DNA from 3 places in the Aeromonas sp. MdU4 genome. Region 2 is predicted to be linked to each of the others. Evidence: predicted binding sites of a transcription regulator. Region 2 holds the regulator's gene; each other region holds the start of a gene.

Region 1 (9,706 bases), on a different contig from region 2:
CCTAGCGTCAATTGCAACTCCTGATTGCGCGAATCGGGATCTCCTGCCACCAGTTTGAACTGAGCAACGCCACCATCCAAAACCAGAGAGTGACCTGTGCCCAGGTTCACCAGCAGACTGCCGTTGGGTTGAGCGACGGTACGAATATCCATCTTCTCGGCAAGCTTGCGAACCGCCTCATCACGCTGATCAAACAGCATCAGGTTCTCTTCGGGTGAACCTTGGGTGCGAATGATGGCCTGGTTCAGATCATTGATGCTGGTAAGCAGGCTGTTTACCTGCTTGGTTTCATCTTCAATGCGGGTGTTGATGGTATCGCTCTGCTTGTCAAACTGGGCTGAGAGGGTATGAAACCGGTTCACCATGCCACTCAGTTCCGTCATGCTGACCTTGCGACCACCGATATCGGCAGGTGACTCATTCGCCGAATGAAATGACTTGAAATAGGACGTAATGGCGGCGCCCACACTATTGCCAGTATCACCCAGCAAGCGATCCACGCTGGAGAGTTGGTCATAGTGGGTCATGGAGGCATAAAAAGCAGAGGTATCACGACGCATCTCGTCTTGCATATAGCCGTTGATCACCCGCTCGGTCAGAACATCTCCTGTACCGAAGCCAATGGAGTTGGTATAGACCAGCGTACGTTCACGCACATAGCCCTGGCTATTGACGTTCACGATATTGTTACTGGTACTTTGCAACAGACGCTGCTGTGCCAGCACGCCTGATGCACCTATTCCAAGCAGGTCGGTTGCCATATGTTACAGCTCCATATCGTTGTATTGGGCAATGGCATCACTGCGCAATACCTGTTTCAGTTTCCTGGCGTAATGTGGATCGGTGGCATATCCAGCCTGCTGCAGTGCCTCAAAGTAGTGATCCGGACTATCCGCCTTGGCCAATGCCCCCTTGTAACGGGATCCTGACGTGAGAAAATCCACATAGTCGTTGAAGCTATCTTCAAACGAATCATAAGAGCGGAAGGCTGCTTTCTGACGGGAAGCGACTCCCTTTTCATACTCCAGAGTACTGACCACCGCCTTGGAGCCTTCCCAACGAGGATCGGCCTTGATACCAAACAGGTTATGGGTCAGCTGCCCTTCACCATCCTTGATCACCCGCTTGCCCCAGCCACTCTCCAGGGCTGCCTGAGCCACCAGAACCGCCGGGCTCAGCCCCAGCTTGTCGGCCGCTTTCTTAGCAAGCGGCATCAAACGCTCCACAAACTCTTCCGGGCTATCAAACTCGGTACGCCCTTCTTTCGCATCATGCCCACTCTGAATGGAGGACCCCATCGGCGGCACAGTGCGATGCGGCCGTGTTGGCATGGTAAGACCATGTTTCTCCACTGCCATCTCTTTCTCAGCAAAATCTTTGCCAACTTTTGAAGCAGCAATCAAATCATTGGTTGCCGCAGTGGGTGGCTCATAAGGTTTATATGCCCGCTCCGTCCGCTGTGGCATCTTGAGCACCCGGCCATCCTTGTGGGTGAATGTCTCGGGGGAGAGTTGCTTAACCACCATTTGCGCCAATCCCATGCCACCTTTGCTGGACATATCCGAGACCCGCTGCTCATCCAGCATCCCTTCGTAAAACTGGGTGTAGCTGCTATTGAACGGACTGTCCTGGGTCAACACCTGATTGGCCTGACGCATGCTTTGAAACAGCATCTGGGTAAAGATTGACTCGAACTGGCGCGATGCACTCTGAAGTGCCGCAGCCTGCCCCTCTTTGCTTTGGCTCATCTGGCGTAGACGATCCAGGTTTTTGACATCCTGTACCATCCCCAGATTCAAACCGCTGTTAGTGTCAAACTCCGCCATTTTGCTTACCTCATTGCCACCCGTGGCAATCACTTGCCGCTTGTTACAATATGACCAGTTGCCCTTCGATAGCGCCCGCCTGCTGCAACGCCTCCAGAATGGCCATCAAATCACCGGGGGCGACCCCCACCTGATTCACTGCGCGAACCAGCTCATCGAGTGTTGCTCCGGTATCAAACTTGAACATCCGCCCCTGCTCCTGCTGAACGTTGATCGTCGAGCTATTGGTTGTTGTGGTCTGCCCGCCAGAGAGGGGATTAGGCTGGGAGACTTGCTGATTTTCAGCAATGGTGACGGTCAACCCACCATGGCTAATTGCCGCTGGTTTCAACTTGACCTGACTGCCGATAACAATGGTACCAGTCCGAGAGTTGACGATGATCTTGGCGGCCTCGTTGGCTGGATCCACCTCCAGATTCTCGATTGTCGCCAGATAAGAGACGCGCTGACCCGGGTCCCGCGGGGCGTAAACCTTGATCGACGTGGCATCCAGCGCCTGTGCAGTGTTGGGGCCGACCAGGTCATTAACGGCGTCAGCCAGACGACGAGCCGTAGTGAAATCTGGACGGTTGAGGTTGAAAGTGATGGTGTCACCCTGGCTAAAGGCATTGGGCACTTCCCGCTCAACCGTTGCACCATTGGCAATACGTCCCACAGTAGGGGTGTTGATGACCACCTTGGAGCCATCGGCACCCTCGGCCCCCAGACCACCTACGACCAGACTCCCCTGGGCAACGGCATAAACCCGCCCATCCAGCCCTTTGAGGAAGCTCTGCAGCAAGGTACCACCACGCAAACTCTTGGCCTCACCGATAGCCGAAACAGTCACGTCAATCGTCTGTCCCGGTTTGGAAAAGGGGGGCAAGTCGGCATGGATCGCCACCGGCGCAACATCCTTGATCTTGGGCTTGATGTTGTCCGGCACCTTGATGCCAAAGTTGTTCAGCATGGTGCGGAATGTCTGCTCGGTGAAGGCGTTGTTCTTCTCACCAGTACCGGGCAACCCCACCACCAGACCGTAACCAATCAGCTGGTTGTTGCGTACCCCTTCAACCGAGCTGAGGTCCTTGATGCGTGACGCATTCGCGACGCCCAAGGGCAACAGACAGCAGAGCAGCGTAACAAGACGGAGTGACTTCATAACATCTCCTAGAGCGGCCACCAGGGACCATTGAAAAAGCTGGTCAGCCATCCCTGTTCCTGGGTATTGGCCAAATCACCGGTGCCGCCGTAATAGATGCGAGCATTGGCTACTTTCTGGGATGAAACGCTGTTGTCAGATGTGACATCCTCTGGCCGGATCATGCCCGTAACCCGGATATATTCGTTACCATTGTTAAGCATGATCCACTTTTCACCACGCACCAGCAGGTTACCGTTGGGCAGTACCTTGGCTATGCTGACCGAGATATTCCCCTGCAGGCTGTTACTCTGATCCGCTTTGGCCTGTCCTTTGAAAGCACCATTTTGAGCAATAGAGGCCGACATATCATAAGGACCAGCTGTCACTGGCACCCCGCCCAAACTAACAGGACTTAAATTGAACTTGTTATCCTTGCCACTCTGGGTATTGGCTTTTTTGGACGCCGAGGTGGATTCAGACAACTCGATGGTGATGATGTCTCCCACCTTGTGCGCCTTGATATCCGAATAGATGCCATTGACCTGTTCCGGCTGAAATATCGCCCCTGTCGGTCTCACCGAGACCGGCTCCGACTCCCCGTATACGGGGGAAAACTCGGGATCATCGGGCTTGGGCGTATTGGGGGTGCTACTACACCCTCCCAGCACCAGCAATCCCAGCATCAATACGGCTTTCATCATGACACTCCTACTTAGGTTCGCTGGATCAGGAATGACATCATGCCATCCACCGCAGAGAGAACTTTGGAGTTCATCTCGTAGACCCGCTGAGCCTGGATCAGGTTAACCAGCTCTTCAGTGACGTTGACGTTGGAGGCCTCCAGCATGCCTTGCTTGACCACCCCCATGCCATCAGCACCGGCAGTCCCCTGGATTGCCGCACCGCTGGACTGGGTTTCAAGAAACATGTTCTCACCCATCGGCTGCAAACCACTGGCGTTAACGAAATCGGAAAGGGTGATCTGACCAACAACCTGAGAGGCGCCATCCCCTTTGAGCTGTACCGAGACCTGCCCATCCTCACCAATGGTCACACTCTGTGCATTCTCCGGGATCTGGATTTCAGGCTGCAGGGTATAACCACTGCCTGGGGTAACGATGGTGCCTTCACTGTTGAGCGTGAACTGACCGTTACGGGTATAGGCAGAGCTGCCATCCGGCAATTGAATTTCAAAGTAACCGCGGCCGCTGATCATCAGATCCAGTGAGTTGTCCGTGGTCTGTACGTTGCCCTGGCTATGGTTTTTCTGGGTCGCCACCACCTTGGCACCGGCCCCCAGCATCAAACCGGAAGGAAGCTCGGTATCGGCAGAGGAACGGCCACCAGGCTGGTTGATGTTCTGATAAAGCAGGTCTTCGAAGATCGCCCGTGATTTTTTGAAACCCACGGTGCTGGCGTTCGCCAGGTTGTTCGAAGTGACCGAAATATTGGTCTGCTGAGCATCCAACCCGGTCTTGCTGATCCAAAGTGCAGGATTCATGATGTAACTCCTTGGTTAGCTGATACGCAGCAACTGGGTTTGGGCCTCATCATTCTCTTCGGCCGTTTTCATTAATTTGATCTGGGTTTCGAACTGCCGTTGCAACCGGATCAAGTTGGTCATTTCATCGACCACATTGACGTTACTCCCCTCAAGGGAGCCAGCAATGAGGCCGACATTGGCAGAGGCGGGCTCATTCTGACCATCCTTGCGCCGAAACAGACCATCTTGCCCCTTCTCTACCGCACTGGCTGCCGGGTTGACCAATTTGATCCGTTGAAAATCTTCCGACAAGTTGGCCCCAGCCCCCTCCGGGCGGCCACTGATGGTGCCATCGCGATTGATCGCCATCTTCTCCATCGGCATCGGCAGCACGATAGGTTGACCCCCGTCATCCACCACATTGAGGCCGGTCGACGTTTGCAAATTGCCGGTCGCATTAACCTGCAAATTTCCCATCCGGGTATAAGCTTCTCCTCCCTTGGGATCTTGCACCGCGATCCAGCCAGGACCATCGACCGCCACATCAAGATCCCGCCCGGTGGTCATCAGCATGCCATGCTGCAAATTCTGACCCGGACGTTCCGTCATGGCGAACACCCGGCTAGGCAATCCCTCACCAAAGGCCTGCATGCTTCGGGCCTGCTCGAAATCGGATTTGAAGCCAGTCGTATTGGCATTGGCGAGGTTATTGCCACGCACAGCAAGGCTGTTCATGTTCTCTTTAGCCCCGGACATGGCGATGTAAAGCAGGTGATCCATGGGATTCTCCGTCAAACAGATGACTCTAAGTCAGAGAAATGCAATTAGGATGCCAATGCCAATTCAGGAAGTTCAGGGGCAACAAAACAGGAGGGATTACTCAGAAAGAAGGGCGCCGCAGCGCCCTTCTCAATAGGAGATGAATTAACGGATCTGCAGAATGGTTTGCTGCAGCGAACTGTTAACCTCCAAAGAACGTGAGTTGGCCTGGAAGTTACGCTGAGCAGTGATAAGGTCAACCAGCTCAGAGGTCAAGTCCACATTAGACTGCTCCAGCGAAGATGACTTGATGGTACCGAAAGTGCCAGAATTCGGAGTACCTGGCAACGCGTCACCAGAGAGCAGGGATTGCCGCCAGGAAGTATCACCTACCTGAGTCAGCCCTTGCGAGTTGGCAAATTTGGCCATCGCAACCATGGCGACCTTGATGGTCGTAGCATTGCTGTAAGTTGCGGACACAATACCATCTGGAGTGATCTCTACCTTGGTCAAACGACCAACAGTAGAACCATCTTGTGACAACTTGTTGACTTCAAACGGTGACGCATACTGGGTCACGGTACCAAACGTAATATCAACCTGCTGAGTCGGGTCTGCACCATTGGTAATGATGCCCGCTCCAGCCCCCAGTTGCTCCGTCTTGATGCTTGCCGGTATTGTCGGTGTAATCATTTTGCCATCAGCGCCAAATGTAATCTGGGCACCCAACGGGGCCGGGTTCAAACCAGCCGCCATTGTCGGCGCTGCGCCACCAACAATATCAATCGGTTTATCTCCTTGATAGAGATACATCCGCCAGGAAGTCGGGGTGGTCGGCTTGCCCGGGTTGGCAGGGTCGGCCTCTTTGATAAAATATTGAGTGATAGTATGGGGTTCCCCCAACGAGTCATAAATCACCACAGAAGTGGATGACGAATAGGTCTTTGAATCCTTTGGATCAAATGTTGACGCAGGTCCTGCACCAAAACCGGATGGTAGCGGATCGGTGTTAGAGGGAAGGTTAAAACTAGCGTCAATTTTGCTGGTTTTAACCGGTTCACCCGCTCGATCCGGAATCTGGATAGGCTTGGTTGCATTGATGCTGACCGCTTTCGGGGTACCATCTGTATTAATCTCATAGCCTTGCAGATAGTGGCCCTGATTATTGACCATATAGCTGCTTTCATTAAGCTTGAATGCACCGGCACGCGTATAGGTGCGATCCAGATTGGTCAACCCGTCAGAGGTCACAAAAAAACCGTTACCCTGGATCGCCAGATCCAGCGCGTTATTGGTAAATTGCAGCGCCCCTTGATGGAACTGCTGGGCAACAGCCCCGGTGGCGACACCATTACCGACCTGCGTCTTCGCATTGACAAAAATGGAGTTGGCATAAACATCCGCAAACTCGGCTCGGGACTCTTTAAATCCCATCGTGTTAACGTTAGCAATATTGTTTGCGGTGACGTTCAAGTCTTTTTGTGCCGCATTGACACCGCTCAAGGCATTGTTAAATGACATATCCAGCTCCTTAGATCGATGCTGTCGACGTGTTTGGTAACGGCTTGGCCGTCTGGTTGGAATTGGTTCCTGATATTTGCAGAATGGAACTCAGTTGTGTGCTGCCCAAACCTTTCAGATTAAGCAGTGTGGGGTTTGTGGCATTGCCCAAAGCTACGCTATCAACCTTGCCATAAGCATATGTGGGAATAGTTTCAGACTTGCCATCCACTGTGCCGCTGGCTTTGAGCACATATTTGCCGGGCTTGACCCGCTTATCGTTCTTGTCGGTTCCATCCCAAGCAACTTCCACGTTGCCTTTCTGGTCTCCTTCAAGGCTAAATTCCTTGATAACCTGACCAGCTTCATCCTCGACCGTGATTTTGACACTCGAGTATTTGTTGGCCGTACCAACCTGCACAACACCAGAGATAGGCCCTTCCTTATCCAAATAACCAATATTGCTTGGTAACAACACATTTTGGCCTACTAAAGAAGATGCTTGCAGGGCTTGACTGGAGATCATCTGCTCATTGAGCTTCCCCATCTGACTAGAGAGGCTACTGATCCCTTCCGACGTCGACATGGATGCCATTTGGGAAAGCATCTGGGAATTATCCACTGGCTTGAAAGGATCCTGATATGAAAGTTGCATTGTCAGCAATTTCATAAACGACGCCTGATCCAGCTCCTTCTTGGGCGTGGTAGTCGTGCCTGTCGTCTGGGTCGTGGTACGGCTGATGCCGTTCACACTGTTATTGGTGTCGACCATGCTGCATTCCCCCTATCAGGACTTGCCAAGCTGTAGCGTCTGCTGCAGCATCTTCTTGGCCGAGTCTGCAACCTGTACATTGGTCTGGTAGCTGCGCGAGGCATTAATCATATCCGCCATCTCTTCAACCATATTGACGTTCGGTTTGAAGATGAAACCGTCTTTATCCGCCATCGGGTGGTTGGGGTTGTACTCTTTGAGCAACGGAGCCTTGCTCTCTACTATGCCCTTTACCTCAACCCCTACCGAGCCCTGTTTATCGGACATTGCCTGGTCGAGCTGAGCGGCAAAAATTGGCCGCCTTGCATGGTAAGTGTTTTCCACACTGGAGCTGACACTGTCCGCGTTGGCCATATTGCTGGCAACCGTATTGAGTCGCACAGACTGTGCACTCATGGCTGAGCCTGCAATGTCAAAGACCTTGAACAAACTCATCACTGCTCTCCTTTCAGGGCTTTAAGCAGGCCACTGATCTTGCTATTCATAAACTCAAGGGAGGTCTGGTACTCAAGGCTATTACGCATAAACTCGCTACGTTCCTGTTGTACATCCACCGTATTGCCATCACCGGTATCCGGCTGTAACGGGTTACGGTATTGAACAGAACCGGGCGAATCCATATTCAAGGCAAAATGCTTTTCGCTGGTCGTCGCCAACCCAAAACCCTGTTGATGCTGGGCATCCTGCAAGGCTTGAGCAAAGTTGATATCCTTGGCCTTAAAGCCTGGGGTATCCGCATTGGCAATGTTGCTCGAAAGCACTTCTGCACGCTTGGCTCGAACTCCCAGCGTGTATTGATGAACACCAAATGCCTTGTCAAATGAAATAGCCATAGCACACCTCCTGCTTGGTATATTTTGTTTGCAAGAGGTGTGCCAAAAGAGAGCTGTTAAGAGACGCTGTGAAGATGGGTCAGAACTATACGGCCGTTCGTCTTTAGCGGACAGTGGTGGATGATGAACATACCGAGCAAGGTGATTACGTGTAACCTTGGTAAATAACAAGAGGGAAGCACTGTGCTTCCCTCTTACTGGACGGTGAGGAATCCAAAGATTCCATATAAATCAAGGCAGAAAAGCTATTTGACCTTGTAAACAATCCCTGGATTACAACGGATCATTTCAAACCGCTCGGTCAACCCTGCCAAAGACTCCGACGCCCCCAGCATCAGATATCCTCCAGGGTTGAGACTGGCAGCAAACTGGTTGAGGATCTTTGACTTCACTTCCGGCGCAAAGTAGATAAGCACGTTACGGCAAAAAATAATGTCAAATTTACCGAGTAAACTGTAACTCTCCAGCAGGTTGAGAGGCCGGAAAGTGGTCAATTTTCTGACTCGCTCCACTACACGCATTTTATTGTCACCGTAGGGCTCAAAGAACATCTTCTTGCGTTCAGGCGACAAACCCCGCGCAAGAGCAAGGCTGTCATACACTCCCTCTTTGCACTGGTTCAGCATGGTAGTCGATATATCCGTTCCCACAATCTGCACACCACCAGGCAAAGTGCCCGGTTTCTTCATCTGCTGTTCCAGTGCCGTCATCGCAATCGAATAGGGCTCCTGCCCGGACGATGATGCAGCAGACCAGATCTTGATTGGCCGACCACTTTTACCCAATTCAGGGAAAATCTTGTCAGTCAAAAGCTGAAACGGATAAGTATCACGAAACCACAGGGTCTCGTTGGTCGTCATGGCATCCACTACTGCCATTTTCAGGTCGCGCTCTCGTACACTCATTGCACGAGTAACCAGATCAGACAGACTCTCGATGCCAAACTGCGCCATCAAAGGTGAAAGGCGGCTCTTCACCAGATACTGTTTGTTATCACCCAGCACGATCCCACTCTGTACCGCGAGAAAGTTACTGAACTGTTTATATAAGTCGTCCGAAAGTGTCTTCATGCAGCGATTCTTCTTAATTAAAGTGCGTTTTGTACGGCTTTTGCCAATTCATCCGGCTGGAACTTGGCGATGAAGTTGTTCGCACCAACTTTCTGCACCATTGCCTGGTTGAATACTCCACTAAGGGATGTATGCAGAATAACATGCAAATCCTTGAGATTGGGATTATTCCGGATCTCGGCAGTGAAGGTATAACCATCCATTTCGGGCATTTCAATGTCCGAAATCACCAGTGCAATCTGATCCTTGATGGGGCCACTCTTGGTCATTTCCAGCAACATGTTCAATGCCTCGCGACCATCCTTGGCCAGCACACATTCAACCCCGATCGCTTCCAGCG
Region 2 (9,706 bases):
TGATCACCAGAGCGAAAATCAGGCTCTTGATGGCGCCCTGCATGATGTCTTCCCCCCAGTCGACGGAGGACTGCATGGCAGACCAGAAGCCCCCTTCGTCTACCCCGAGCCAATCCACCCCGACCAGCTTGCCGCCGAAGATGCCGATCAGACTGAACATGAAGGCCAGCAGCGGCATGCTGATGACCCCGGCCCAGAAGCGGGGCGCCACCACCCGACGCAGCGGATCGACAGCCATCATCTCGAGGCTTGAAAGCTGCTCGGTTGCCTTCATCAGGCCAATTTCGGCTGTCAGGGCCGAACCGGCGCGGCCAGCAAACAGCAGCGCCGTGACCACCGGACCCAGCTCCCGCAGCAGGGAGAGGGAGACCAGCGGGCCCAGGCTCTGCTCGGCACCAAAATCTTTCAGTACGTTGTAACCCTGCAGCGAGAGCACCATGCCGATGAACAGACCGGAGACCAGAATAATGGCCACCGACTGCACACCCACCACATACAACTGCTGGATCAGCAGCGGGAAGTGCTTGCGCGGCTCGGGTTTGCCCGCCAGTGCATGAAACAACATGATGGTGGCGCGACCGACGGAACTGATAAACCGCACTCCGACCAGCCCCAGCTTGCTTATTTGACTTATCAACATCAGAGATCCTGTAGCAGATCGCCTGCCGGAAAATGAAACGGAACAGGACCGTCGGGCAAACCTTTGAGGAACTGCTCGACCTCGGGATTGTGCTCTTCGCGCAGCTGCTCCGGTGTGCCGTGCGCCACCACCTTGCGGTTGGCGATGATGTAGGCGTAGTCGGCGATGCTGAGCACCTCTTTTACGTCATGGGTGACGATGACGGAGGTGATGCCGAGAGCATCGTTCAGATCCTTGATCAGCTTGACCAGCACCGCCATGGTGATGGGATCCTGGCCGACGAACGGCTCGTCATACATGATGAGGTCGGGATCGAGCGCAATCGCCCGCGCTAGCGCTGCCCGGCGCGCCATGCCGCCGGAGAGCTCGGAGGGCATCAGTTTCGCCGCGCCGCGCAAGCCCACCGCCTGCAGCTTCATCATGACGATGGTGTGGATCAGCTCTTCCGGCAGGCCGGAGTGCTCCCGCAGCGGGAAGGCCACGTTGTCGTAGACCGTCATGCCGGTAAAGAGGGCGCCGCTCTGGAACAGCATGCTCATCCGCTTGCGCACCTCGTAGAGGCGACTGCGGGAGAGGGTGGGGATATCTTCCCCGTCAAACAGGATGTGACCGGACTCCGGCTTGATCTGGCCACCGATCAGCCGCAGCAGGGTGGTTTTACCTATGCCGCTCGGGCCCATGACGGCGGTCACCTTGCCACGAGGAATGGTCAGGTTGATCCCGTCATACAGCAGCCGATCTCCGTGACTGAAGGTCAGATCGGAGATGGTGATCAGGTCATTGTTCAAACAATTGTCCATCCGGTGTAAATGAGGTGCGAATTTTATGGGCTAGTCTAGGTCTAAGCAACAGCAAGGAACAACTATTGAACAGGCCGTCAGCCTCTTGGCGCGACAGTTTTCTGTAACAAAGTGCGTCATCAGTAGCGGGGTTCACCATCCGATTCGCTTATCCGGACAGACTTTTTTATAATCCCGCAGCTAATTTCGGCCCGGAGCTGTGTCTTTATGTCTGTAAAGCCTGAGAAAGTGTCTGAACTGTTCGATTTTCGTCGCAGTGCCCGTGCGGTGCTGGACATAGAAAAGCAAGCCATTGATGGTCTCTATCAGTACCTGAATGATGCCTTCGACAAGGCGTGCGAGATGGTGCTGTGCTGTGGTGGCAAGATAGTGGTCACCGGGATGGGCAAGTCGGGCCATATCGGCAGCAAGATTGCCGCAACCCTGGCTAGTACCGGCACTCCTGCCTTCTTCCTCCACCCGGGGGAAGCGAGCCACGGCGATCTGGGCATGGTCTCCAGCGGTGACCTCATTATCGCCATCTCCAACTCCGGCGAGAGCGATGAAATTCTGGCCCTGCTGCCGGTGCTCAAGCGCCGCGGTATTCCGCTCATCTGCATGACTGGCAATCCGGCTTCCACCATGGCCAAAGAGGCCAACGTGCACTTGTGCATCAAGGTGGAGAAAGAGGCCTGCCCGCTGGGTCTGGCGCCCACCTCCAGCACTACCGCAACTCTGGTGATGGGCGATGCGCTGGCGGTGGCCCTGCTGGAGGCGCGCGGCTTTACCGCCGACGATTTCGCGCTCTCTCATCCGGGCGGCTCCCTTGGCAAGCGTCTGCTGCTGCGGGTCGGTGACCTGATGCACCGCGGCGAGCTGTTGCCCCGGGTGGGGATAGATGCCACCATCAGCGAAGCACTGCTGGAAGTGAGCCGTAAAGGGCTCGGTATGACCGCAGTGGTTGACCAGCACGGTCTGCTGGCAGGGCTCTTTACCGATGGCGACCTGCGCCGCATTCTCGACCAGCAGATCGATATTCATTACACCCCCATCAGCCGTGTGATGACGGCCAACTGTGTTACCGTAGGCCCAGAGATGATGGCAGCAGAAGCCGTCAAGCTGATGGAAACAAGGAAAATCAACGGATTACTGGTGGTGGATGGGGACAAGCGCCCGCTCGGCGCCTTCAACATGCACGACCTGCTGAAAGCCGGAGTAATTTGATGCAAAACGTACCGACCCTCTATGGTCCGGTGACGCGCAGCCAGTATGACAAGGCGGCGCAAATCCGCCTGTTGGTGTGCGATGTGGATGGGGTGCTCTCCAACGGCCTCATTTACATGGGAAACAACGGCGAAGAGCTGAAAACCTTCTGTACCCGCGATGGTGCAGGCATGCGAGCCCTGCTCAATGCCGGGATCGAGATCGCCATCATTACCGGGCGCAACTCCCGCATCGTCAGTGATCGGATGAAGAGCCTGGGTGTGACTCACGTGGTACAGGGGGCCGATAAAAAGTTGCCCCACTTCGAAGCGCTGCTGGCCAAGCTGGGTCTGACACCGGAACAGGCCGCTTATATGGGTGATGACACCATCGATCTGCCGGTGATGCAGGCCTGTGGCCTCGGTATCGCCGTGGCCGATGCCCATCCGCTGGTCCTGAGTCGTGCCGATCTGGTGACTCGTCTAGGTGGTGGTATCGGGGCGGTACGCGAGGTGTGCGATCTTATCCTGCAGGCGCAAGGACATGGCGACTACCAGCCAGAGGCATCGGTATGAGCAGACAGACCCTGTTGTTTGCGCTGTTGTTGTTGGTGGCTCTGGTTGCCTGGCAACTGGGCAAGGTGGAGCTGGTACCGGAAACTGTGGTTAAAACCGAGCACTATCAGCCCGATTTTGTCGCCAGAGATCTGGTGACGACCCGTTTTGATATCAATGGCAAGCGCACCGAGCGGTTGGAATCGAGCTATGCCGAGTACTACCAGACTCTGGAGCAGGCAACCTTCGAGCAGCCGGTAGTCTACATGTTTGATGAACAGGGTGACGCCGAATGGAAGGTGACAGCCGAAAACGGTGTGCTCAATACCGATGACAACGTGATCCTGCGGGACAAGGTGCATCTGGATGGTCTGCTCCCCGATTCCTTCATCTCCACGCTGGATACGCCTTATCTGGAGCTGGATCTGGTGACGCAGGATGTGCGCAGCAACCGGCAAGTGAACATTCTGGGTCGGGATTTCCAGACCCAAGGGGTTGGCCTGAAGGGCCATCTGGATCGCAAATATTTTGAGTTACTGGATCAAGGCCATGCCATCTATTTCAATGAAAAACGCTAATCTGGCCCTCGCAGCCCTGTTGCTGTGCGGCGCGGTGAGTGCCAAAGAGTCTGACTTCACCGAGAAGGTCTATGTCGATGCCGTCAAGCAGGTGGCCGAGATGCAGGACAACCGCATCACCTTTGAGCAGGATGTCATCATTACTCAGGGCACCATCAAGATCCACGCTGACAAAGTCGTGGTGACCCGTTCCGGCGAGAAAGGGGCTGAGGTGATGACTGCTTATGGCAAGCCCGCCACCTTCTTCCAGATCCTGGATAACGGCAAGCCGGTCAATGCTCACGGCAACAGCATTCGCTATGAGTTGAAGAACCGTCTGGTGATTATTACTGGCAATGGTCAGCTCAAGCAGGAAGATAGCCAGGTTAATGGCGACCTGATCCGCTATGACATCGTCAAACAGAAGATGATTGCCGAGAGCAAGAGCCCGAACCAGCGGGTTAAAACCGTGTTCCTGCCGGATCAGGTAGAGAATTTCGATAAGCCCGCCGACCAGAAGAAGCAGGGAAAATAAGCCATGGCAGTGTTAAAAGCAGTGGGCCTGCAGAAGAGCTACAAGCGTCGCATGGTGGTGAGTGACGTGAGTCTGGAAGTTGGCACTGGCCAGATCGTCGGTCTGCTCGGCCCCAACGGTGCGGGCAAGACCACCTCTTTCTACATGATTGTGGGGCTGATACAGCGTGATGCCGGTCTCATCACCATTGATGATCAGGATATCAGCCTGCAACCGATGCACGTGCGGGCCCGCAACGGTATCGGTTACCTGCCTCAGGAAGCCTCCATCTTCCGCCGCCTGTCGGTATTCGACAACCTGATGGGGGTGATGCAAACCCGCAAGGGATTGAGTCGTGAGGAGCGGGAGGACAAGGTCCAGCAGCTGCTGGAAGAGTTCAATATCACCCACATTCGCGACAACCTGGGCCAGAGCCTCTCTGGTGGTGAGCGGCGGCGAGTCGAGATCGCCCGCGCCCTGGCCGCCGAGCCACGTTTTATTCTGCTGGACGAGCCATTTGCAGGTGTCGACCCAATTTCTGTGATAGACATCAAGAAGATCATCCAGCACCTGAAAGATAGGGGCCTCGGTGTCTTGATTACCGACCACAACGTCAGAGAGACTCTGGACGTATGTGAGAAGGCCTATATCGTCAGCCACGGCAAGATGATTGCCGAAGGTGCACCGGCTGACATCCTCGCCGATGAGCAGGTCAAGCGCGTCTATTTGGGCGATCAATTCAGTCTATAGTAAGGGGGCATGCCTTCATTTCCTTTGACGTGTGCCTCGCTGAACACAAGGATATCCCGACGTAGATGAAGCCGACATTACAGTTGCGTCTCGGTCAGTCCCTGACCATGACGCCGCAATTACAACAAGCGATTCGTCTGCTACAGCTCTCCACGCTGGAACTTCAGCAGGAAATTCAGCAAGCGCTCGAAAACAATCCTTTGCTGGAGCAGGAAGAGAGCGAAGTGCTGGAGACCAGCCCTGAGGCGCAGGTCGATGCCAGCCAACTGGACTCCAGCGATGCCATGGCTCAGGAGCAGATGCCGGACGAGTTGCCGGTAGACACCACTTGGGACGAAGTCTACTCAGCCGGTACCGCCCAGAGCGCGGGCCCTATCCACGATGGGGAAGATACCGTCTATCAGGGGGAGACCACCGAAAACCTGCAGGATTATCTGCTGTGGCAGATGCGCCTAACGCCATTCAGTGATGTGGATGCCGCTATTGCGCTCGCCATCATCGATGCCATCGACGAATCCGGTTATCTGACTGTTGCGCTGGAGGATATCCAGGCTGCTGTCAGTAGCGATGAGGTGGAGGTTGAGTTGGACGAAGTGGCTGCAGTCCTCAAGCGGGTGCAGCATTTCGATCCGGTTGGCATTGCCGCCCGTTCGGTACAGGAGTGCCTGCTGATCCAGCTGGAGCAGTACGACCCGCAAACTCCCTGGCTCAATGAGGCCAAGGAAGTCATTCTCGAGCACATGGAACTGCTCGGCAACCGCGATTACCGTACCCTCGCTCGCAAGATCAAACTCAAGGAGAGCGACCTCAAGGAGGTGCTCGATCTGATCCAGTTGCTGGAGCCGCGTCCCGGTAACGGCATTATCCAGAGTGACTCCCAGTATGTGATACCGGATGTCTCTGTGGTCAAAAAGGGCAATAAATGGGTGGTCGAACTCAATCCCGATTCCGCCCCCCGCATTCGGGTCAACGAGGCCTATGCCGCGATGGCCCGCAATGCGCGCAGTAGCACCGACACCCAGTTTATTCGCTCCCATTTGCAGGAAGCCAAGTGGTTTATCAAGAGCCTGGAGAGTCGCAATGACACCCTGCTGAAAGTAGCCAGTTGCATTGTCGAGCAGCAACAGGGCTTTTTCGAGTATGGTGAAGAGGCGATGAAACCCATGGTGCTCAACGATATCGCCGAAGCCGTAGAGATGCATGAATCCACCATTTCCCGGGTGACCACCCAGAAATATATGCATACCCCACGGGGCATTTTCGAACTGAAGTTTTTTTTCTCCAGCCATGTGAACACCGAAGGAGGAGGAGAGTGCTCATCGACCGCAATCCGCGCGCTCATCAAAAAGCTGGTGACGGCAGAAAATCCTGTCAAGCCGTTAAGTGATAGCAAGATCGCGGATTTGCTGGCCGAACAGGGTATTATGGTGGCGAGACGCACGATCGCTAAGTACCGCGAATCCTTGTTTATCCCACCTTCCAATCAGCGCAAACGCCTGGTTTAGGCAAAACAAAAGGATGATGTTATGCAAATTAACCTGACCGGACACCATGTCGAGATTACCGAAGCTCTGCGTGATTATGTGAATAATAAATTTGCCAAACTCGAGCGTCACTTTGACCACATCAACAACGTGCATGTGGTGCTTAGCGTGGAAAAACTGAACCAGATAGCGGAAGCCAAATTGCATGTCAGCGGGGGTGAGGTATTCGCCAATTCCGAGCATGCCGATATGTATGCTGCGATAGACATCTTGCTCGACAAGCTGGACAGGCAGATCATCAAGCACAAAGATAAGTTAAATAAAAAATAACTATGCAACTTGAACACATACTGAGTCGGGACTGCACCAAGAGTGCAGTCCCTTGTACCAGCAAGAAACGGGCCCTCGAAATCATCAGCGAGCTGGCCGCAGAACGCCTTGGCACTTCCCGTCAGGCGCTGTTTGAATGTTTGCTGGCCCGCGAAAAAATGGGTAGTACCGGGATCGGTGCCGGTATTGCGATCCCCCACGGTCGCATTGACGATGAATTCCCTCCCACCGCCATCCTGATGACCTTTGCTGACCCTATCCCTTTTGATGCTATCGACAATCAACCGGTTGACCTGCTGTTTGCCTTGCTGGTGCCGGAAAGTGAGTGCAAACAGCATCTCAAGACCCTTTCCCTGATGGCTTCCAAGCTGGGTGACAAGGCGGTCTGCCGCCAGTTGCGTCAGGCAACCAGCGATGAAGAACTCTATCAGATCATGACTTCGGCCTGACGTTCAGGCCGTTCGATGACACACCTGCTTTGGCGTGAGGGAACAAGATGCAGTTAATCGTGGTGAGTGGACGTTCGGGCTCCGGTAAAACGGTAGCCCTGCGAGTACTTGAGGATCTGGGCTACTACTGTGTAGACAATCTGCCGGTCAACCTGCTGCCCCAGCTGATCGTTTCGGTCGAGAGCCAGTACGACAAGCTGGCAGTCAGTATCGACGTACGCAACCTGCCGAGCGATCCGGAAAAACTGGAGAACCTGCTGGCGCAGGTGCGTAACGAAGGGCGGGTCGAATTCACCAGCTTCTTCTTCGATGCGGATAACGGCACCTTGCTCAAGCGTTATGGTGAGAGCCGCCGCTTGCATCCCCTGTCGCGCAACAAATTGTCGCTGGATGAGGCGATCCGGGAAGAGACCCACCTGTTGGCACCCATCTCCTCGACTGCCGACCTGCGTATTGACACCACCACCCTCAGCATTCACGACCTGAGCGAGCTCATCAAAACCCGGGTGCTCGGCAAGAAAGAGAACGAACTGGTGTTGGTGTTCGAGTCGTTTGGTTTCAAATACGGCATTCCCAAAGATGCTGACTTTGTGTTCGATGCCCGCTTCCTGCCTAATCCGCACTGGATCCCCGAGCTCAAGCCCTTTACCGGCAAAGATGAGCCGGTTGCCAACTATCTCTCTGCTCAGGCCGACGTGATGCTGTTTACCCAGCAGATTGAGAGCATGTTGGCGACCTGGTTGCCCCATCTGGAGCGCAATAATCGCAGCTACCTCACGGTCGGTATTGGTTGCACCGGTGGTCAGCACCGCTCGGTCTTTATCGCTGAACGGTTGGCCAGCGCTTTCCGCCTGCTCGGCAAGAACGTGCAGATCCGCCATCGCACCCTCGACAAGAGTGCACCCCAATCCTGATGGGCAAATAGGACGACTCGATGACTGTTTCTGCCTCGGTTGAAGTGAAAAACAAGCTGGGCATTCATGCCAGACCGGCCATGATGCTGTTCGAGCTGGTACAGGGTTTCGATGCTCATGTCCTGCTGCGCAATGAAGATGGAGTAGAGGCCGATGCGGACAGCATCATCGGCCTGTTGATGCTCGATTCTGCGCAGGGACGGCAGGTGGAAGTACAGGTGGAGGGCCCCGAAGAGGTCGAGGCCCTGGCCGCTGTGGTGGAGTTGTTTACCTCCGGCTTTAACGAGGAGTAGTCACTCCCCGCTCGGTTTTATGAGCCCGTCCTGGCCAGCGTTTTGAAGCTGGCAAAATCGTGACAAGCCAGCAGATTTTTGCTGGCTTTTTCGTTCATGAATGCCAGAAACAGGTCATAGAGGCCCATCGCCTCCTCGTAGTCGGCCTTGCTGATGGCCAACACGAAGATCAGCGTGGCAATCTCACCATTCCCCCATTCGATTCCCTGTGGTGCCAACACGGTGTAAACCAGGGTGCGGCGTGCCAGTAGACCGAGGGAGTGGGGCAGGGCAATGCCTTCTCCCAGCATGGTAGAGACGATCCGCTCCCGCTCCTGCAGTGAGGCTCTGAAGCCGCTCTCCACCAGCTCTTCCCTCTCCAGTTGATCGCAAATACGAGCAAACAGTTCTGCTTGAGTGAACGGTTCTTTGACAACCATGAAGTGGTCGGCATCGAAATATTTGTCGAGCATGTAGGGGCGAGTGCGGTCGATCAGCACCAGTTTGCCGAGCTGTTCCAGCTGGTACTGGGTCGGGAAGGGGGCAACGAGTACCACGGGGGCGTTTTTTTCGTTCACCTTGACGGTACTGATGACAAAGTCCTGCTCGATCTCCGCTAGTCCCTCGTAATCTCGCACCGACTCGAGCGTGGTTAGTTGCAGCTGGGGATACTCCCGTTTGATGCGCGCCTCCAGCACCCGGAAGGTGGCATTGCCTGCATCGCATAACAGTAGCGCCTGGGGGCGTCTGGTGTAGCCAATATCGTAGTGGCGCTCCAGCCCGACCCCGATATGGATCACCAGATAGCCTATCTCGTGGTGGGTCAGCCGGTAGGGGGTCTGCTTTATCCACTCCGAGATGGCGGCTAGCGTGATGTCGTAGGCGAGGGGATAGTATTGCTTGATGTGGTCGGCCAATGGATTGTGGTTGCCGATCTGATATTTGACCCGTAGCAGCATGGCGCTGATATGAGTCTGCAGATCGGCCCGAAGTTGCCGGTCATTCCGCAGGTCATAGGGATAGTGCTGGTGAATGTACGCCAGCAGATGCTCGACCAGCTGTTCGCTCTCGGCCGCCATGGCCGGGCTAAGCTGAGGCGTTTCGGCAATCAGGCGTGCCTGGATTTGGATGCCGAGGCAGGCGATCTCCTCTTCGCCCGGCGGGGTCAGAGTCGGCAGTTCGCCATAGATGTCGCGAGCGACCGCCAGCAGAGGGGCGGTGAGATCTTCGCTGACAAACTGGCGCAGCTCGTGGCCAGCC
Region 3 (9,706 bases), on a different contig from region 2:
CGTGAAGCGCTCTGGCTTGTGACCGTCATGGTATGTGCCGTGATCCTGCCGAGTCTGATGATTGGCCTGGTGGTCGCCATTTTTCAGGCTGCCACCTCCATTAACGAACAGACCCTGAGTTTTCTGCCGCGTCTTGTCGTCACTATGTTTGCCCTCGGTGCCGGGGCTCACTGGGGCTTGCAGAGCCTGATGGACTTTTTTGTGTTGATGGTCAATCAAATCCCCGAGGTGGTGGGATGACCTATACAACCGCTCTGATCATGGAGTGGTTGTCTTCCATCCTCTGGCCGCTGGCGCGGGTGAGCAGTCTGCTGATGGTGATGGCGGTGTTTGGCAGCCGGTTGGCGCCAGCTCGTATCCGCATGGGGTTGGCGCTCGCCATTACCTTTCTGATCTCGCCGCTGTTACCGAAAATGCCTGCTATCGAACTCTTTTCTGTCGGCAGCTTTCTGGTGTTGGCCCAGCAACTGCTTATTGGTATTGCGCTCGGCCTGATGACCCAGTTTCTGATGGAGAGTTTCGTAATGGCCGGGCAGGTCATTGCCATGCAGACCAGTCTGGGTTTCGCCACGCTGGTGGACCCGATGAATGGCCAGTCCGCTCCCGTGGTCGGCCAATTTTATCTGATGCTCGCCACGTTGGTGTTTCTGGCTGTGGATGGTCATCTCACCATGTTGCGTATGGTGGTGCTGAGTTTTGATACCTTGCCGGTGTCCGATAGTGGGCTATCTCTGCCTTCTATCCGCACTCTGATCGGGTTTCTCGGCGTGATGTATCAGGCCTCTCTGGTGATGGCTCTGTCTGCCATCGTCGCCTTGCTGCTTATCAACTTTGCCTTTGGTGTCATGACCAGGGCAGCGCCGCAGCTCAACATTTTCAGTATCGGTTTTGCTGTCAGCATGATGTCGGGTCTGCTGATCCTCTGGCTAACAATCGGCGGGTTCCTCGGCCACTTCGACATGATGTGGGAGCGGGTGCAGGAGGTCAGCTGTGAGCTAATTGGTACCCAGTGTTTCGGTGGTGCCCATGGCTGATACCGATCAGGAACGTACCGAACAACCTACGGGCAAACGACTGCAACAGGCCCGTGACAAAGGGCAGATTGCACGTTCAAAGGAGCTTGGCACCGCCAGTGTGCTGTTGGCCGCCGTATTTGGCTTGCTGATGCTCAAGGGGTCGTTGGCGACCGCCATGGTGAAGGTGTTGACCATAGGGTTTACCCTCGACCGGGAACAGGCTTTTGATCCCAATGCCATGACTGCCATGTTGCCTGCCCTGTTGGTGGAGCTGATCCAGCCGCTGGGGTTACTGTTCGCACTGGTTGCCATTGCTGCGTTTGTCGGCAACATCTTGATGGGGGGAATGAACTTCTCGACTGAAGCCATGATGCCCAAGTTCAGCAAGTTGAGCCCGCTCAACGGCTTGAAGCGGATGTTCGGGGTGCAGTCACTGATCGAACTGGTCAAGTCTATCGCCAAAGTGGTGTTTATCACCCTGTTTGCCTGGTGGATGTTGTCTAGCCAGTTCAATCATTTGCTCAACCTCTCCATGGAAGGGTTTCCTGGCGGTATTATCGATGCTCTCGAACTTTTCCTCTGGATGTTGATCATCCTTTGCTGTGCGCTTATCCCGATCGTGGCCATCGACGTACCGTTCCAGCAGTGGAATCACATGCGTCAACTCAAGATGACCAAGCAAGAGGTCAAGGACGAGTTCAAGGACAGTGAGGGCAAGCCCGAGGTGAAAGGGCGGATCCGTCGCCTGCAGATGGAGGCTGCGATGCGCCGGATGATGGGGGATGTCCCCAAGGCTGACGTAGTGATCACCAACCCGACGCATTACTCGGTTGCGCTCAAGTATGATGCGGGCAAACCCGGGGCCGCACCCAAGGTTGTGGCCAAGGGCACGGATGAGATAGCGATGAAGATCAGGGAGATCGCCAGGGAGTATGAGATCCCCATCATGCCTTCACCCGAGCTGACCCGTGCCATTTACCACTCTACCGAGCTGGGTCGTGAAATACCTGAAGGATTGTTTGCGGCGGTTGCCCAGGTACTCGCTTATGTCTTCCAGCTCAAGAAATTCCGCCGTGGTCAGGGGCGTCGTCCCCAGCCGCTGGCCAAGGATCTCCCCATCCCTACCGAATATCGCAAATGACAAAGTTCTGACGTTGTCAAAATAAAATCATTACATTTCAGTTGGTTGTATTGTTGGCTTGATGTTTGCTTTAATCAAATACCAGTATGTTGAAATTGAGAAAAGCGATGGAAGTCAAGGCAGCATTAGGCCGGATAAAAGAGTACAGATGGCTGCTGAGCAAGGGGGTCGGTACCCCTCTGCTGGTATTAGCTGCGCTCGGCATGGTGGTGTTGCCCATCCCGCCGATGATGCTGGACGTGCTCTTTTCCTTCAACATTGCGCTCTCCATTGTGGTGCTGCTGGTATCCGTCTATACCCGGCGTCCCCTCGAATTTGCCGCCTTCCCCACAGTATTACTGCTCGCGACCTTACTGCGGTTGGCATTGAACGTTGCCTCGACCCGGGTGGTGTTGCTGGAAGGTCATAATGGTACTGCTGCTGCGGGCCATGTGATCGAGGCGTTCGGTAATGTGGTAATCGGCGGTAACTATGCGGTCGGCATCATCGTCTTTACCATCCTGATGATCATCAACTTTGTTGTCATCACCAAGGGGGCCGGGCGGATCGCGGAAGTGAGCGCCCGTTTTACCCTGGATGCCATGCCGGGCAAACAGATGGCTATCGATGCCGATCTGAACGCCGGGCTTATCAATCAGGAAGAGGCTAAAAAACGTCGGCAAGATGTGACTCAGGAAGCTGATTTCTACGGCTCCATGGACGGTGCCTCCAAATTTGTCAAAGGGGATGCGGTTGCAGGCATCATGATCCTGTTCATCAACATCCTGGGTGGCTTCATTATCGGGATGATGCAGCACCACCTTACCTTCAGTGAATCGGCGGGAATTTACACTCTGTTGGCCATCGGTGACGGCCTGGTGGCGCAGATCCCCTCCCTGCTGCTCTCCATTGCCGCAGCAATCATAGTGACCCGGCAGAATACCGATCAGGATATGGGGACGGCAGTACTGGGTCAGCTGTTTGATAACCCCAAGGCGTTGATCATTTCAGCCGGTATTCTGTTGATGATGGGGTTTGTGCCGGGCATGCCGCACTTTGCCTTCCTCAGTCTGGGGGGGATCTCGGCTGCCGGTGCCTGGTGGCTGTTGCGCCGCCAGAAACTGGCTGTGGCCAAAGCAGCCAGGGGCGAGTTGATGCCTGCAACTTCCGATCAACCGCATGAGCAAAAAGAGTTGAGCTGGGATGATGTAATGCCTGTTGACGTTATCGGGCTGGAGGTTGGTTATCAGCTGATCCCGCTGGTGGATCGCAATCAGGGGGGGGAACTGCTCAACCGGATCAAAGGGGTACGCAAGAAACTCTCGCAGGAACTGGGCTTTTTGGTGCCAGCAGTGCATATCCGTGACAACCTGGATCTGGCGCCCAACCAATATCGCATCACCTTGATGGGGGTCAGTACCGGCGAAGCCAATGTTTACCATGATAAGGAAATGGCTATCAATCCGGGCCAGGTATTTGGCCAGATCCAGGGTATTGCCACCCGAGATCCCGCGTTTGGTCTGGAGGCGGTCTGGGTTGCCAAGGAGATGGTTTCCCAAGCCCAGACCCTGGGTTATACCGTGGTGGATACCGCAACCGTGGTGGCTACGCATTTGAGCCAGATCCTCACCAACCATGCGTCACTGCTGTTGGGGCATGATGAGGTGCAGCAGTTGCTCGACATGATTGGCAAGCACCAGAGCAAACTGGTTGAAGGGCTGGTGCCGGAAGTGATTAGTATGGGCAACCTGGTGAAGGTATTGCAGAATCTGCTCAATGAAGGCGTGCCAATCCGTGATATGCGCACTATCCTGCAGACCCTGGTGGAGTATGCGCCGCGTAGCCCGGATCCCGAAGTGCTGACTGCCGCGTGTCGGATTGCCCTGCGTCGCCTGATTGTGCAGGAGATTGCAGGCCCCGATCCTGAGCTGCCGGTGATTACCTTGGCACCAGAATTGGAACGCATATTGCATCAGTCGTTGCAAGCGGGTGGTGGCGATGGCGCCGGGATTGAACCGGGTCTGGCAGAGCGGATGCAGCGTTCGCTGGCGGAAGCCACTCAACGACAAGAATTGGAAGGCCAACCGGCTGTGCTTCTGACATCAGGGATTTTGCGCAATACCCTGGCCAAATTTGTCAAGAATGCCATTCCTGGATTGCGCGTTCTCTCCTATCAGGAAGTGCCTGACGACAAGCAAATTCGCATTGTCAGTGCGGTGGGACAGAACTAGTTAGCGGAGACGACGGGTGAAGATTAAGCGGTTTTTTGCCAAGGACATGCGAACGGCTCTGGCCGAGGTCAAGGAGACTCTCGGACCCGATGCCGTCATCATGTCTAACAAAAAAGTCACCGGAGGGGTAGAGATAGTCGCGGCCGTCGATTATCAATCCCAGGTCCCGGGGCCCAAAGATGCGCCGATTCGTCGTCAACTGAACGATGAGAGTGTCAATATTTCGTCTGCCGGTCGGCAGATGATCCGCCCTGAGGCGGTTCCGGTGCAGGAACAGAATGAGCACTATGCCGACACCCTGGCAGCGCTGCTGGCGCGTCAACAGAAACTCAAGCCAGGCAGCACAGCCGGAAGCGGAGGCTCTCAGTCTGCTGGTCTGGTCGCTGCTAACGGTGCTCCCAGAACGTTGGCCGAGCAGGGGCAATGGGGTGCAGCAGCTCCTGAACCTGTCAAACCCAAGGCACGGAGTACCTCCGGTCAGCGAGCAGCTCAACCCGCCCAGCGGGATCAGGAGATGGAGGGGATGCGCAAGGAGATGGCCAGCATCCGCAAACTGTTGGAACATCAGATCTCCGGCTTGATGTGGCAAGAGGTCGAGCGTCGTGAACCGATGCGTGCCTTGCTTATCAAAGAGCTCAAGAAAATGGGGTTTGATGATGCGTTTGCCGATCAGCTTGCCGGGCTGATCCCCGAAGATATGCCCATCCATCAGGCGATGGCTCAGTTGGCCGAGGTGTTGACTGGCCAGCTCAAGATCAGTGAAGACGAGATTTTACGTCAGGGCGGTGCGGTTGCTCTACTGGGGCCGACCGGGGTGGGAAAAACCACCACTATCGCCAAATTGGCGGCCCGTTTTGCGATGAAGTATGGCGCTGAGCAGGTGGCGCTGATCACCACGGACAATTACCGGATTGGTGCCCATGAGCAGTTGCAGACCTATGGTCGCATCATGGGCTGTCCGGTTCGCCAAGTGCGCGATGCCGAGGAGCTGGCCAGTGCGCTCTACCAGTTCCGCCACCGTCGTTTGGTGTTGATCGATACGGCAGGGGTTGGTCAGCGGGATATCCGTTTGACCGAGCAGCTTGATACCCTGGTCAAGAATGCCAAGGTACGGATCCGCAGCTATCTGGTGATGTCGGCTACCTCTCAGCGTCGGGTTATGCAGGAGGCGGTGGACCATTTCCGGCGTATTCCGTTAAGCGGCTGCATACTTACCAAATTGGATGAAAGTCTGAATCTGGGCGAAGTGATTAACGTGTGTATCCAGAATGCGTTGCCAATCAGTTATATCACTGACGGGCAGCGGGTTCCGGAAGATATTCAGGTTGCCAATGCGGCGCAGCTCGTCGGAGCTGCAATGGGCTCGCTGGAGCGAGAAACAGAAGAGCCCTATTTCTGGGGCGCAGGCTTTGGCGAGGCCGAAGATTCGGAGTTTTATGAGTAACATGTATATGGATCAGGCGAGTGGTCTGCGCAAAATGCGTCAAAACAATCGAGTAAAAGTGATCGCCGTGTCTGGTGGCAAGGGGGGCGTCGGCAAGACCAACGTGACCCTGAACGTGGCGGGTGCTATTGCCGCACAAGGCAAACGGGTGATGGTGCTGGATGCCGACCTGGGTCTAGCCAACGTGGACGTCATGCTGGGGCTGCGGGTGCACCGCAACCTCTCTCATGTACTGGCGGGCGAATGTACCATCGATGACATCATCGTCGAGGGGCCTTACGGCATGATGATTGTGCCTGCAACGTCTGGCACCCAATCGATGGTCGAGCTTTCACCGGTGCAGCATGCCGAGCTTATCCGAGCGTTCAGCGAGATGAAAACCCAGGTTGATATCCTGATGGTTGATACGGCGGCTGGCATCTCTGACATGGTGCTGAGCTTCACTCGTGCTGCGCAGGACGTCATGGTGGTGGTGTGTGATGAGCCCACCTCCATTACCGATGCCTATGCACTTATCAAGATCCTCTCCAAGGAGCACGGCGTGTTCCGCTTCAAAGTGGTTGCCAACATGGTGCGCAGTTTGCGTGAAGGCCAGGAGCTCTTCGCCAAGCTGACCCGGGTAACGGACCGCTTCCTCGATACCTCGCTGGAGTTGGTGGCCTGTGTGCCTTACGACACCAATCTACGGGCGTCGGTGCGTAAGCAGAAGTTGATTGTCGAGGCATTTCCCAAGTCGCCAGCAGCTCTGGCGTTCCGGGCGCTTGCCAATAAAGCTGCGAGCTGGCCGGTTCCAAATCAGCCGGGGGGCCACCTGGAGTTTTTCCTGGAAAATTTGTTGCAGAAACCGGCCACTACACAGGAAGGTTCCCGTGAATAAAGCCCAAGCGTACTTGCGTCATCAGGATTCCTACGTACTGGTGGAGCGTCATGCTCCATTGGTCAAGCGAATTGCCCAGCATTTGTTGGCTCGCTTGCCGAGCAGTGTCTTGCTGGATGACCTGATCCAGGCAGGTATGATTGGGTTGCTCGAAGCATCGCGTAATTTTGATGGTAGCAAGGGGGCTAGTTTTGAGACCTATGCCGGGATCCGTATCCGAGGCGCTATGCTGGATGAGATCCGGCGTGGTGACTGGGTTCCCCGTTCCGTGCATCGCAATAGCCGGGCTATCGCGGAAGCGATCGAAAATGTCGAGCAGGCCCATGGCAGGGATGCGCGTGATACCGAAGTAGCAGCCGAAATGGGTGTCTCCATCGCTGATTATCATGCCATGCTACAAGATGTCTCTTGCGGCAAGATCATCGGTATCGAGGATCTGGGGGTGAGTGAAGATGTGATTGGCAATCCGGAAGACGCTCCTTCTGGTTCGGGGTTTGATGAATTAGCGGCAGAAAGATTTCAAATTGTATTATCCGAGCAAATTGGTCGCTTACCTGAGAGGGAAGCGTTGGTTCTCTCTCTTTACTACGATGAAGAGCTTAATTTGCGCGAGATTGGCGAGGTTTTAAATGTGAGCGAGTCGCGTGTTAGCCAGATCCACAGTCAGGCCATGCACAGATTGCGTGCTCGTTTGAGAGATTGGCATCTATAAGTGTTTGTACTGGCTACACTGAGATGAAACTCTAAGGCATAATCCGCACGACACAACCCGTTTCTAGCATCATGTAAGTGAGCCACTCTAGTGGCTATTTAGGAGGGAATTTTGGACAAGAACATGAAAATCCTCATTGTTGACGATTTTTCAACGATGCGCCGGATTATCAAGAACTTGCTGCGCGACTTGGGATTCAACAACACCCATGAGGCGGATGACGGTAATACAGCGCTGCCGATGCTGAAAAATGGTGATTTTCAGTTTGTGGTCACCGACTGGAACATGCCTGGCATGCAAGGTATTGACCTGCTTAAAGCCATTCGCGTTGATGATAAGCTCAAGCACCTACCGGTGCTGATGGTAACGGCCGAAGCCAAGCGTGAGCAGATCATTGAGGCCGCTCAAGCTGGCGTTAACGGTTACATCGTCAAGCCCTTCACTGCAGCAACACTGAAAGAAAAACTCGACAAAATTTTCGAACGAATTGGCTAAGGAGCGGCAGGGATGATGGCCAAAACGAGAGCAATGATTTCGCTCGACCAGGCAAGGATGCTTGTTGCCCATCTGGAGCAAAGCGAATTTGAGCTGGCCGATGAACTGCTTGCCGAAGTATGTGCCCCCAACGCAGCCGATCTGTTTGAAAAAGTAGGTCAGCTGACCCGACAACTACACGATTCACTTCAAGAGTTTCGCCTCGACCCCCGTATTCCAGACTTGGCAACCCATGAAATTCCCGATGCGCGGGAGCGTCTGAGCTATGTCATCGATATGACAGACAAGGCCGCCAATCGCACTATGGATGCGGTAGAAGCCAGTTTGCCAATAGCTGATCGCCTTAATGACAATATTCAGCTGGTGATGCCGAATTGGAATGCACTGATGTCCCGCGATATGAACGTGGGGCAGTTCAAATCCTTATGTCATCAACTTGATGATTTTATTAAGGCTTCTGAGTCTGATGCCGATAAATTACGGCAACTGCTGACAGAAATCCTGATGGCGCAAGATTTTCAGGATTTGACTGGTCAGATGATTCGCAAGGTCATCAAGCTTGTTCAGGAAGTTGAAACAAAATTAATAGAAATGTTGACCATGTTTGGTGAGGCTGCTGCCGAGCATTCAACTCGCAGTCTTCCTGTCAACGGGATCGAAGCAGAAGGGCCTATCATGAACCCGGAGGCCCGTGCCGATGTGGTTAATGGTCAGGATGATGTGGACGATCTTCTGTCTAGTCTGGGATTCTAATGGAGTGACGCATGGCCTTCGAAGTTGATGAAGACATACTGCAAGACTTTCTGGTCGAAGCATCCGAAATATTGGAACAGTTGTCTGAGCAACTGGTCGACCTGGAAAAGCGGCCCGATGACAAGAACCTGTTGAATGCCATATTTCGCGGTTTCCATACTGTGAAAGGGGGCGCAGGTTTTCTGTCGCTCGGCGAACTGGTTGACGTCTGCCATGGTGCGGAGAACGTGTTCGACATCTTGCGTAATGGCAAGCGAACCGTAACTGCCGAGCTGATGGATGTGATCCTGCAAGCGCTGGATGCTATCAATGTCATGTTCGCCCAGGTACAAAATCGCGAAGCGCCAAGCCCTGCATCAGATGATTTGCTTCATGATCTCCATGAGTTGTGCAAGCCGGAAGGAGAAGAGCAACTACGTACTGCAACAAATACGTCCGTTGCGGCAGAGCCTGAACCCGTTGTTCCGATAGTAGAGGTGCTTCCTGAGGCTGTTGAACAGGTAGCAATGAGCAACGACCCAGCACCTGTTAACGGCGGTGGATCCATTGACGAGATTTCAGCGGACGAGTTTGAACGTCTGCTGGACGAACTGCATGGCGTGGGTGGGGCGCCGACCAAGACCACTGTAGCGCCCCCAATCGTGGGTGGTTCTGGTGATATCACCGATGATGAGTTTGAAGCCTTGTTGGATCAGCTTCATGGCCAGGGCCAACACATGGGGGCACCAGAGGTTAACCCCTTGAAGTCGGTGCAAAAAGAGGTGGATGAACTTATCGACGATGATGAGTTTGAGCGCCTGCTTGACGAATTGCATGGTCGTGGCCAAGGGCCGCAAAGTACCATAGCACCTGCTGCACCTGCTGCACCTGCTGCACCTGCTGCACCTGCTGCACCTGCTGCACCTGCTGCAGTAATTCCACCCAAACCGGCGGCTCCTGCAGCCAAACCTACGCCTGTAGCCTCCGCAAAACCCGCAGAAGCAGCCAAGGCTCCGGCACCTGCCGCCAAGGCTGCGCAAGCGCCAGCCGAAACCAGTGCCGTACAAAGCGATACGACA

The links. Region 2 encodes sigma-54, which starts transcription at its own class of promoters, with help from an activator protein. Its sites were predicted from a motif close to TGGCACNGTTTTNGCTT; they were not measured.
Region 1: a site for sigma-54 is predicted at 8,325-8,341, ahead of flgB (flagellar basal body rod protein FlgB). Genes of this name have one in related genera too.
Region 3: a site for sigma-54 is predicted at 2,212-2,228, ahead of flhA (flagellar biosynthesis protein FlhA). Genes of this name have one in related genera too.

The regions. Positions count from the first base shown of each region.
Region 1 is NZ_JBHFMW010000038.1:29,255-38,960, reverse strand. Features, by position in the region: gene ACE1BR_RS21125 (flagellar basal body rod C-terminal domain-containing protein) at 1-761, opposite strand, end outside; gene flgJ (flagellar assembly peptidoglycan hydrolase FlgJ) at 765-1,826, opposite strand; gene ACE1BR_RS21115 (flagellar basal body P-ring protein FlgI) at 1,870-2,967, opposite strand; gene flgH (flagellar basal body L-ring protein FlgH) at 2,976-3,647, opposite strand; gene flgG (flagellar basal-body rod protein FlgG) at 3,662-4,450, opposite strand; gene flgF (flagellar basal-body rod protein FlgF) at 4,466-5,212, opposite strand; gene flgE (flagellar hook protein FlgE) at 5,357-6,712, opposite strand; gene ACE1BR_RS21090 (flagellar hook assembly protein FlgD) at 6,723-7,463, opposite strand; gene flgC (flagellar basal body rod protein FlgC) at 7,479-7,898, opposite strand; gene flgB (flagellar basal body rod protein FlgB) at 7,898-8,296, opposite strand; gene ACE1BR_RS21075 (CheR family methyltransferase) at 8,542-9,366, opposite strand; gene ACE1BR_RS21070 (chemotaxis protein CheV) at 9,384-9,706, opposite strand, start outside.
Region 2 is NZ_JBHFMW010000016.1:11,785-21,490, forward strand. Features, by position in the region: gene mlaE (lipid asymmetry maintenance ABC transporter permease subunit MlaE) at 1-640, opposite strand, end outside; gene mlaF (phospholipid ABC transporter ATP-binding protein MlaF) at 640-1,440, opposite strand; gene ACE1BR_RS08530 (KpsF/GutQ family sugar-phosphate isomerase) at 1,648-2,643, shown strand; gene kdsC (3-deoxy-manno-octulosonate-8-phosphatase KdsC) at 2,643-3,197, shown strand; gene lptC (LPS export ABC transporter periplasmic protein LptC) at 3,194-3,754, shown strand; gene lptA (lipopolysaccharide transport periplasmic protein LptA) at 3,741-4,268, shown strand; gene lptB (LPS export ABC transporter ATP-binding protein) at 4,272-4,997, shown strand; gene ACE1BR_RS08555 (RNA polymerase factor sigma-54) at 5,063-6,502, shown strand; gene hpf (ribosome hibernation promoting factor) at 6,524-6,811, shown strand; gene ptsN (PTS IIA-like nitrogen regulatory protein PtsN) at 6,814-7,260, shown strand; gene rapZ (RNase adapter RapZ) at 7,308-8,174, shown strand; gene npr (PTS phosphocarrier protein NPr) at 8,195-8,467, shown strand; gene ACE1BR_RS08580 (BglG family transcription antiterminator) at 8,485-9,706, opposite strand, start outside.
Region 3 is NZ_JBHFMW010000023.1:229,324-239,029, reverse strand. Features, by position in the region: gene fliQ (flagellar biosynthesis protein FliQ) at 1-240, shown strand, start outside; gene fliR (flagellar biosynthetic protein FliR) at 237-1,034, shown strand; gene flhB (flagellar biosynthesis protein FlhB) at 1,027-2,157, shown strand; gene flhA (flagellar biosynthesis protein FlhA) at 2,265-4,367, shown strand; gene flhF (flagellar biosynthesis protein FlhF) at 4,384-5,811, shown strand; gene ACE1BR_RS13360 (MinD/ParA family protein) at 5,846-6,688, shown strand; gene ACE1BR_RS13355 (RNA polymerase sigma factor FliA) at 6,681-7,400, shown strand; gene cheY (chemotaxis response regulator CheY) at 7,512-7,895, shown strand; gene ACE1BR_RS13345 (protein phosphatase CheZ) at 7,908-8,648, shown strand; gene ACE1BR_RS13340 (chemotaxis protein CheA) at 8,660-9,706, shown strand, end outside.